DNA from 2 places in the Stenotrophomonas geniculata genome. Region 1 is predicted to be linked to the other one. Evidence: riboswitches for the same ligand, from Rfam matches in the RefSeq annotation. Region 1 holds a riboswitch; the other holds the start of a gene.
The links. A riboswitch is a leader RNA that binds a small molecule or an ion and turns the genes downstream of it on or off. The one in region 1 is predicted to bind thiamine pyrophosphate.
Positions count from the first base shown of each region.

Region 2: another riboswitch for thiamine pyrophosphate. It lies ahead of thiC (phosphomethylpyrimidine synthase ThiC); the one in region 1 lies ahead of RI032_RS08125 (TonB-dependent receptor).

Region 1 is NZ_CP140571.1:1,726,824-1,732,283, forward strand. It holds gene RI032_RS08110 (peptidoglycan-binding protein) at 1-1,639, shown strand, start outside; gene RI032_RS08115 (glycine zipper 2TM domain-containing protein) at 1,887-2,294, shown strand; gene RI032_RS08120 (phosphotransferase enzyme family protein) at 2,423-3,547, shown strand; TPP riboswitch at 3,591-3,686, shown strand; gene RI032_RS08125 (TonB-dependent receptor) at 3,757-5,460, shown strand, end outside.
Region 2 is NZ_CP140571.1:2,708,263-2,713,722, reverse strand. It holds gene RI032_RS12500 (ion channel) at 1-119, opposite strand, end outside; gene thiC (phosphomethylpyrimidine synthase ThiC) at 213-2,057, opposite strand; TPP riboswitch at 2,140-2,241, opposite strand; gene RI032_RS12490 (BCCT family transporter) at 2,487-4,064, shown strand; gene ggt (gamma-glutamyltransferase) at 4,659-5,460, opposite strand, start outside.

The DNA.
Region 1 (5,460 bases):
GGCCCACCAGCAGGGCAGCGCCGGCTATGGCTCGGTGCAGACCGCCATTGCCACCGGCACCTTCGGCGTGGTGCGCAACAGCCACGGCGAAGAGATCAACATGCGCCGCAACGTGCTGAACCAGATCGGTTCCGACGCGAAGGCGCTGACCGGCCACACCCTGGCCGAGATGCGCGGCATGAACGATGGCGACCTGGCGCGGACGTTCTCCAGCTACTACATCCACAAGTACGCGGCGATCAGCATTCCGGAAAAGAACATCGAACCGCAGGCGGTGGCGCAGGGCCAGGGCCAGACCGCGGCAGCGCCCGCACAGGTCAGCGCAGCCGTAGCGGCCGGTGCTGCCACGTTGGCGGCAACCGCAACAGCCGCTGCCGCGCCGAAGCCGGGCATCGAACTGCAGGCCGCCTACGAGGCCGGCGTGAAGTACGACCACGTCAAGTACGCCATCAACATCCCGGGTCACGCGCTGTACGTGCCGGGCAAGACCGGCAAGAACGTGGAGCAGGGTTACATCGACTGTTCCGGTTGGGTCGGCACGCTGCAGAACCGGACCATGGACGAGATCAACCAGAAGGCCGGGCATGCGGTGTTCAGCAAGGCTGATCGCATCGACCTGGGCAACCTGGGTTCCGGCGGCATCGTGCGCAAGGCGTTCGACCAGTCCGGCGTGCTGCTGGACCGCGACGCGATCCTGAAGCCCGATGCGCTGAAGGAAGGCATGATCATCGGCCTGGATACGGCCAAGACCCGCCATGAGCACTGGAACGGCATCGACCACATTGTGATGGTGGTGCGCGACCCCAACACCGACAAGCTGCTGATCAGCCAGTCCACCGGCAGCAAGGGCGTGCACACCATGCCGGTCGAGGACTACCTCAAGCAGGTGAAGGAGCACCCGAACTGGAAGCTGTACGCCTCCGATCCGCTGTCCAAGGCGCGCGACCTGCTGGAAAACCGCACCCAGTCGCACGAGCAGACACAGGGCAAGCCTGCGGCCGAGCACAAGGCCGCTGCCACCCCGCACGCCGAACTGTACAAGCAGGGTGCGCACAGCGAGGGCGTGCGCAGGGTGCAGGAGCAGCTGGGCCACCTCGGCTACGTCGGTGCCGACGGCAAGCCGCTGGTCGAGGATGGCCGCTTCGGCCGCAACACCGACGCGGCGGTGCGCCAGCTGCAGAAAGACAACGGCCTGGTGGCCGACGGCATTGTCGGGGCGAAGACCCTGGAGGCGATCAAGGACGCCCGCGAACGGCCGTTGCTGAACGACGAGCGGCACCCGCGCAATCCATTGTTCATCCAGGCCAGCAAGGGTCTGGAACTGATGCCGGCAGGCACCTTCAAGGATCGCCACGCGCTGGAAAGCGCCGCTGCGGCCCTGACCAAGGAGGCGCATGCCGCCGGCCTGCAGCGCATCGACACGGTGGTGCCGAGCCCGAACGGTGAGCGCCTGTTTGCCGTGCAGGGCACGATCGGTGACCCCGCCGCCGGCCGCGTGGCGGTGGATACCCGTGCCGCCAGCGAGCAGAGCCTTGCGCTCAGCAGTGGTGCCGTGCAGGGTGCGCCCAACGTGCTGCACCAGCAGCAGGATGCCCAGCAGGAGCAGGCCCGGCAGGCACAGAAGGCGATGGGCATCTAAGCCCGCAGCGCCTTGGGAGAGAAGGGAGGGGCCACGTCCGCGTGGCCTTTTCCCTTTCTGCCAGCTGAGCGGCCGAGGCCGCTTTCAGCCTCGCTTCATGCCACCTGCCGCTAGATGAATGCGCAAGCCGCACGGTGGACCAGGCAATGTTCCGGCAACGTTGGAACGCCAGCGTGGACACCACGGCAGCCGGGGCGCCCCGCGCCCTCCCTGCCCAGCGTGGCATGCACCTCACAGGAGAACTTACATGCTCAGTACTTCCGCACTCAGCTTCCGTGGTCTGGCGATGGCTCTGGCACTGGTGGCCGGTGTGGCCGTGGTCAGCGATGCCAGCGCGATGTCGAGGAAGGACAAGCGCACCCTGGTCGGCGCCGTGGTCGGTGGCGTGGCCGGCAACCTGCTCTCCAACGGCGATCCTGCCGCCACCGTGGGCGGCGCCGTGGCCGGCGGGGCGATCGGCAACCTGACGACCTCCGACCGCCGCGACCGTCGTTACTACGACAATCGCCGTTACGACGACCGCTACGATCGCCGTTACGACCGTGGCTACTACCGCAGCGGCTACTACGACCGTGGCAACGATCGTCGCTGGCAGCGCGAGCGCTACTACGACAACCGCTACTACCACGACCGCGGCCGCCATCGCGGCTGGTAAGAAGCGCGGCAGCATCACCGCAGCTGATGCACGGACGGGCGGGTCGATGACCCGCCCGTTTGCGTTGGCCGCGTGCATGGCGTTGAATGCGCAGCCTTGGATGTGACTTTCCCCACCGGGGCTGCGGCATGAATTCTTCTTCCCACCGCGTGCAGGGCCTCAACAACGACGAGGTCGCTGCCGACTGGCCACCGATCAGCGCGGCGGACATCGCGTGGCTGCGCCGGCGTTATCCGCAGCTGGGCGAGCACAGCCAACCGCGCTGGCACAGCCCCCGACCGCTGTCGGCCGCCGCCATCGTCGACGGCGTGGACGGCGCGCTGTTCATCAAGCGCCACCACCACAGCGTGCGCAGTGCGGCCTGCCTGGAAGAAGAACACCACTTCATCGCCCATCTCGCCGCCGCCGGCGTGCCGGTAGTACAGGTGCTGCCGGCCACCGATGGCCACACTGCCGTCGAGCATGGCGAATGGACCTTCGAGCTGCATGCGGTTGGCGTCGGTGAGGACCTGTATCGCGACGCGGTGTCGTGGTCGCTGCTGACCGATATCGCGCAGGCCCGTGAAGCCGGACGCGCACTCGCACAGCTGCACCGCGCTGCGGCCAGCTATCACTCGGCGCAGCGCAGCACCCATGTGCTGGTCGCGCGCGACGATCTGATCCGCGCCGACGATCCGGTCGCGGCCATCAAGGCAGGGCTGCACGAGCGCCCCGGGCTGGCCCGCTATCTCGCGCGCACTCCGTGGGAAGCGCAGCTGCAGCGTGACGTGTTGCCGTGGCATGCCGGCCTGGCCAGGCGCCTGCGCGACGAGCCGCGGCTGTGGGCCCACAACGACTGGCATGTTTCCAACCTGCTGTGGCGCGATGGGCAGATCAGCACCGTGCTGGATTTCGGCCTGGCCTCGCCCACCAGCGCACTGTTCGACCTCGCCACCGCGATCGAGCGCAACGCGGTGGCGTGGCTGGAGCTGGAGCGCGGCATGGAGGCGGTGCGCATCGATATCGCGCTGGCCCTGCTCGACGGCTACCGCCAGGTACTGCCGCTGTCGGCGGCACGCGTGCACCTGCTGGCCGACCTGCTGCCGATGGTCCATTTCGACTTCGCACTGTCCGAAGTGGAGTACTTCGAAGGTGTCACCGGCTCGACCGCGAATGCCGACGTGGCGTGGCAGCCCTTCATGCTGGGGCACCCGGCGTGGTTCCACAGCGCGCCGGGACAGGCACTGCTGCAGGCCCTGCACGCGGCAGCCTGAAGGGCGCCGGCTCGCAAATCCGTACCATTTGTAGTGAAATGGTCACCTGAAGCGGGGGTGCCTGGATCTGCCAGGCTGAGAGAGTCCCTTGGAACCTGATCCGGTTTGCACCGGCGTAGGGAGCTTTGAGCCGCAGCCACACCCCCGTTATGGGCCGGTGCACCTGCGCGCCGTCGCTTCGTCTCCCTTGTTGTCCGAAGACGAATCGAATGAACCGCTGCCTTCGCCCCACCCTGCTCTCCCTCGCCCTCTGCGCCGCGCTGCCGCTGCACGCCAGCGAGGCCGAGGCGTCCCCTGATGCGGCTGCCAATGGCGCCGAACGCTCGCCGACCGAACTGGCAGCGGTGCGCGTGCAGGCCGGCAAACCGAAGGCCGATACCTCGCGCGTGAACGCCTTCGGTGGCGGCAGCTGGAAGGACACGCCGGCCTCGGTGAACGTGCTCGAGCGCGACTACCTCGATCGCCGCCAGGTGCGTTCGCTGTCCGAGCTGGCCAGCAACGATGCCTCGCTGGGTGATGCGTATGCGCCGGTGGGCTACTACCAGAACATCGCCATCCGTGGCTTCGCGCTGGACGCCGCCACCGGCTACCGCTTCAACGGCCTGTCCATCGCCGGCGAACAGCGCCTGGCGCTGGAGAACGTGCAGTCGGTGGAGATCCTCAAGGGTGAAGCCGGCCTGGCCGCAGGCGTGATGGCACCGGGTGGCATCATCAACTACATCGGCAAGCGCCCGGCCGAAGTGCGCACCGCCACGCTCGGTACCGATTCGGAAGGCTCGCGCTACTTCGCCGTCGATGTCGGCCACTGGATCACCCCGCGCTTCGGCCTGCGCCTGAATGCCGCGTGGGATTCCAGCAATTCCTATGTCGAGCACGCCGATGGCCGCCGCAATTTCTACTCGCTGGCGGCCGACTGGCTGATCGGCGAACGCGGCAAGCTGGAAGTGGATGCCAACTACCAGACCAGCTCGCAGCGTTCGGTGTCCGGCTACCAGCTGCTGGGCGCGCGTGACCTGCCGCGCGGCGTCGACCGCGAGCACCTGCTCGGCTACCAGCCGTGGCAGCGCCCGGTGGATATCGCCAGCACCAACATCACCGCACTGCACACCTACGACTTCAATGACGCCTGGCAGTCGCGCGTGTCGGTCGGCCACAGCCGGTCGGTGATCGACGACAACGTCGCCTTCGCCTACGGCTGCTACTACGCCACGCAGTGCGCCGATGGCACCGTGCCGGGCAACTACTTCGCGCCCAATGGCGACTACGACGTCTACGACTACCGCAGCCCGGGCGACACCCGCCGCAACCAGCAGGCCCGTGCCGAGCTGCGCGGCCGTTTCGAGACCGGCAGCGTCGGCCATGAGCTGACCCTCGGTGCCGACTACTTCCGCCGCACCGTGGACAAGCGCCCCAGCGTCAACGAGTACGTCGGCACCACCAACATCCACGAGGCACCGGTGCCGGTGTTCGAGCCGTCGCCGAAGATGCCCGGCCCGTCCGCACGTCGCCTGGACAGCCGCCAGACCGCCTTCTTCGCGCTGGACCGGATCAGCTTCGGTGACGACTGGCAGTGGCTGGCCGGTGGCCGCTTCGTGCGCCTCGACGAGCGGGCCTACGACAAGCGCGGCACCCCGCAGCGCCACAGTCGCCTGTCGCGCTTCCTGCCGCAGACCGCGCTGGTGTGGAAGGCCACCGACCAGCTCAACGCCTATGCCAGTTACGTGCGCGGCATTTCGCTGGGCCAGGAAGCGCCGTTCTGGACCAGCAATGCCGACACCTTCCTGCCGTCGGTGCAGTCGCGCCAGCTGGAAGTGGGCGTGAAGTACGTACCGGTCGAGGCGTTGACCCTGGGTGCGGCCGTGTTCCGCATTTCGCAGCCGTACCAGTACGCCAGGCCGGACAACAGCGACGTG
Region 2 (5,460 bases), 980 kb from region 1:
GCAGCGGTGTCATCCAGCGCGGGGTACAGCAGCACGGCGATCAACTGGGCTCCCAGCAGCCAGGCCGAAGGATGACGGCGGGCAATGGCCAGCCAGCGGGTGGTGATGGCAACGGGCATGGCGTCCTTTCCCCAGGGTGGTGGGCCGAGGATAGCCGGGAGCGGTGTGATGAGCGGTAGCGCCGGCCGCTGGCCGGCACCCCCGCTTCCGCATCACCCCTGGCGGTAGACCTCGGCACCGGCCGCGCGGAACTCCGCCGACTTCTCCTTCATGCCGGCCTCGGCGTAGTCGCGCACGTCCTGGGTGATCTTCATCGAACAGAAGTGCGGACCGCACATCGAGCAGAAGTGCGCCAGCTTGTGCGCATCCTTCGGCAGCGTCTCGTCATGGAATTCCTTGGCCTTCTCCGGATCCAGGCCAAGATGGAACTGGTCTTCCCAGCGGAACTCGAAGCGCGCCTTGCTCAGCGCGTTGTCGCGCACCTGCGCGCCCGGATGGCCCTTGGCCAGGTCGGCCGCATGCGCGGCGATGCGATAGGCCATGATGCCGTCACGCACGTCCTGGCGATTGGGCAGGCCGAGGTGTTCCTTCGGCGTCACGTAGCAGAGCATGGCGGTACCAAACCAGCCGATCATCGCCGCACCGATCGCGCTGGTGATGTGGTCGTAGCCCGGCGCGATGTCGGTGGTCAGCGGGCCCAGCGTATAGAACGGCGCCTCGCCGCACTCGCGCAGCTGCTTGTCCATGTTCTCCTTGATCAGCTGCATCGGCACATGGCCGGGGCCTTCGATCATGGTCTGCACATCATGCTTCCAGGCGATCTTCGTCAGCTCACCCAGCGTTTCCAGCTCACCGAACTGCGCGGCGTCGTTGGCATCGGCGATGCAGCCCGGGCGCAGGCCGTCACCCAGCGAGAAGGTCACGTCATAGGCCTTCATGATCTCGCAGATGTCTTCGAAATGCGTGTAGAGGAAATTCTCCTTGTGGTGCGCCAGGCACCACTTGGCCATGATCGAGCCACCACGGCTGACAATGCCGGTCACGCGCTTGGCGGTGAGTGGCACGTAGCGCAGCAGCACGCCAGCGTGGATGGTGAAGTAGTCCACGCCCTGCTCGGCCTGCTCGATCAGCGTGTCACGGAAGATCTCCCAGGTAAGTGCTTCGGCACGGCCGTCGACCTTCTCCAGCGCCTGGTAGATCGGCACGGTACCGATCGCCACCGGCGAGTTGCGGATGATCCACTCGCGGGTCTCATGGATGTGCTTGCCGGTGGACAGGTCCATCACCGTGTCACCGCCCCAGCGGATCGCCCACACCAGTTTCTCCACTTCCTCGGCAATGCCCGAGGACACCGCGCTGTTGCCGATGTTGGCGTTGATCTTGGTCAGGAAGTTGCGGCCGATGATCATCGGCTCGCTTTCAGGGTGGTTGATGTTGTTGGGCAGCACCGCGCGGCCGCGTGCGATCTCATCGCGCACGAACTCCGGTGTGATGATCTTCTGGATCGAGGCGCCAAATGCCTCGCCCGGGTGCTGCTGCAGCAGGCCGGCATCGCGGATCGCGTCCAGGCGCTGGTTCTCGCGGATGGCGACGAACTCCATCTCCGGCGTGATGATGCCACGGCGCGCGTAGTGCATCTGGGTGACGTTGGCACCTGCACGCGCACGGCGTGGCAGGCTGCGCGCGGGAAATCGCACCGCATCGAGCTTCGGGTCCTGCTCGCGATCGCGGCCGAACGAAGAACTCAGTCCTTCGAGCTGCTCGGTATCACCGCGCTCTTCCACCCAGCCGCGGCGCAGTTCCGGCAAACCGGCCGACAGATCGATGCGCACCTCCGGATCGGTGTACGGACCGGACGTGTCGTAGACCGTGACCGGTGCGTTCTCTTCGCCGCCGAACAACGTCGGCGTGCGGGTCAACGCGATCTCGCGCATCGGTACCTGCAGATCCGGACGTGAGCCGGGCACGTGGATCTTGCGCGAGCCGGGAATGGGCCGGGTCACGGATTCGGAGAGTTGCTGGGCCTGTTGCTGCAGGGCGGAGAGCTGTGCGTTCATCGGGCATCGTCCAGGAAGGTCAGGGACGAAGCGGCGGCGCACTGCTGCCGCTCCCGGACGGTCCTTGGGCGGAGTCCGGGCATGGCTGCACTGCAAAGCTTCCCTACGCCGGTATGAGCCGGATCAGGTTCCAAGGGACTGTCTCAACCGTGGCCACATGGCCGCGGTACCCCCGCTTCTTGGTCCGCATTAGACCATAGAACGCACCGCAGCTCCTGGCTGTTCCATCCACGCACGGCGTGGATCCGCTGTTTCTGTATTAACAGAACCGTGACATCGCATTCAGTAACGTGCACGCGCATCGTGCCGCTGCGGCCGGTGTTTCCTCGCCGCCTTCGCGGCCCCTGCCCGGTCTGTGCTTCATGTCGCCGGCCCCTCGCAGCAAGCTCTGCTCGCTCCCCTCAATCCCTTGATCGGAGAAGCCCCTTCATGGTGTTTCGCGTTTCCATTGCACTGGTTCTGCTGCTGGTGCTGCTCGCCGGTGTTGCACCCGGTCCCTTCAATACCGTGGTGCAGAGCATCCTCGGCGAACTCATCCGCGGCATCGGCTGGCTCTACCTGCTGGTCGTGTTCCTCGCCCTGGTATTCCTGATGTACCTGGCCTTCGGCCGCTTCGGCAACCTGCGCATCGGTGGCGAAGACGCCGAACCGGAATTTTCGCGGGCCAGCTGGATGTCGATGCTGTTCGCCGCCGGCATGGGCATCGGCCTGGTGTTCTGGGGCGCCGCCGAGCCCATTTCGCATTTCAGCAAACCACCGGAAGGGCTGGCACCTGAAAGCATGGACGCTGCGCGTGCTGCCATGCGCTACGTATTCTTCCATTGGGGCCTGCACCCGTGGGCCATCTATGCGTTGATCGGCCTGGCAATGGCTTGGTTCCAGTTCAACCGCAACGGCCGTGGCCAGGTCAGTGACATGCTGCAACCGATCATCGGCCGTCACCATCGTGGCTGGATCGGGCGTGTGGTCAACATCTCCGCGGTCGTTGCCACTGCGATTGGCGTGGCTACAGCACTGGGCTTCGGCACGGTGCAGATCGCAGCCGGCGTGGAACGCGTATTCGGCGTGCAGGCGGGCGTTCCGCTGCAGTTGACGATCATTGCGATGGCCTTCGTTCTGTACATGGCGTCCACGCTCAGTGGCGTCGGCCGCGGCATGAAATGGCTGTCCAACTTCAACCTTGCACTGGCGGCGCTGCTGTTGGCACTGGTGCTGGTGCTCGGCCCGACTGGCGCGATCTTCAATACCTTCACCACCACGCTGGGCTCCTATCTCAATCAGCTGGTGACGATGAGCCTGCGCATGTCGCCGTTCTCGTCCAGCACCTGGGTGGCCGACTGGACGATCTTCTACTGGGCCTGGTGGATTTCCTGGGCACCGTTCGTGGGCTCGTTCATCGCGCGCATCTCGCGAGGCCGCAGTGTTCGGGAGTTCGTGATCGGCGTGGTGTTGGCGCCGACGCTGCTGGGCTTCTTCTGGTTCTCGGTGTTCGGCGGCACCGCCATCTGGATGCAGATCTTCGGCCAGGCCGACCTGCTGCAGGCGCTGGGCAACGGCTACGAGACAGTGCTGTTCACCATGTTCGACAGCCTTCCGTTGCCTCTTCTTCTGTCGAGCATCGCGTTGGTGCTGCTGATGATCTTCTTCGTGACCTCGGCTGATTCTGCGGTACTGGTACTGGCCAGCATGTCCACGGACGACGCTGGCGAGCCATTGCGCAAGCACAAAGTGTCGTGGGGTGTCGGCATTGCGCTGGTGGCGGGTTCCTTGCTGTTGGCAGGCGGACTGGAGGCGCTGCAGGGCATGATCACCATCGCAGCGCTGCCGTTCGCGCTGCTGATGCTTCTTGTGATGGTGTCGCTGTACCGGGTGCTGGACCAGGAGTACACGCGGGAGCGGCGGCAGGCGCAGCGCCAGAGGCACATGATCGATGCGTGGATCGCACGCGAGATGGCGGCGCAGGAGGAGACCCAGGCGGAGGCAGCGCGCGCGCACGATCAGGATTGAGGGGGTTTTGCAGCCTGCGGCTGCACCGCTTTTCTCAAGCAACGGCAACAGCAACTTCAAAAGCGGCTCTGGATTTCTGCTGGTTTGGCGGGGAGGGGGCCGATGGCGGGACACGCCGCAAGTACGTCCTTGTAGGCTCGGCCACGGCATCCATGCCGTGGACGGTCCCGCCATCGGCCCCCTCCCCGCCTCCGACAATTTCCCGGTGACGTCAGTAGATCCACGCCACGCGTGGATCAGGTGTATCGGAAAACGGATCCGACCCCAACCCACAGCGCGCGGCTGTTGCTGTTGCCTTTGCTCTTGATCTTCTTCTTTCTCTTCCTGCGGTGGCGGCCGCAGGAAACTGTCCGTGGCCGGGCGGGTGGGTTGGCTGGGGGCGTGAGCCGCATGGGCCCGAGGCATGCCTCGGGCGGATTGGGCCGGATGCCCAACCCCGGTCTTGCCGTGTGCGCAGGACAGTGCACACGAGCAAGCGGCGATCGAGCTTGCATGGACGTACTTGCAGCGGCCCCCAGACAATCCACCCGCCTGGCCAAGCCCCGTATCACTGCCATCACCGCAGAGGGGGCTCAGCCCGGTGGCCGGGAAACCTCAATACCCCGCCGCCTGCCCATCCTTGCGGCTCTCCGACGCGCCGTAATACACCCCGGTCTCGGGATCACGCATGATCGCCTGGTAACCGCCATACGGGCCGTCGGCGAACACGATGCGATGTCCCTTGCGCATCAGCGCGCGCACCGTTTCATACGGGAAGCCGGTTTCCAGATTCACTTCGCCGCCGTCGGTCATCGCCGTGGCCTGCCCGGTCGGTTCCGTTGAACCGTCGTGCTGGATGCGCGGCGCATCGCCGGCTTCCTGCAGGTTCATCCCGAAGTCCACCAGGTTCATCACGATCTGCGCGTGGCCCTGCGGCTGCATCGCGCCGCCCATCACGCCGAAGCTGGCGTACGGCTTGCCACCCTTGGTGATGAAGGCCGGAATGATGGTCTGGAACGGGCGCTTGCCCGGCGCATAACCGTTGGGATGATTCTTCTGCAACACGAACATCTCGCCACGGTCCTGCAGGATGAAGCCTAGCCCCGGCGGCGCCATGCCACTGCCCATGCCGCGGTAGTTGGACTGGATCAGCGACACCATCATGCCGTCGGCATCGGCCACGGTCATGTAGATCGTGTCGCCCTCCTCCAGCTGCTTCGGCGTGCCCGGCTGCACTTCCTTCAACGCCTTGTCCATCGAGATCAGCGCGCGGCGCTGCGCGGCGTACTCCTTGGAGATCAGCTTCTGCACCGGTGCCGGCTGGAATGCCATGTCGGCGTAGAAGCGTGCACGGTCGGCGAAGGCCAGCTTCTTCGCTTCAACGAACAGGTGCACATGCTCCGGTGAACCGAACGGG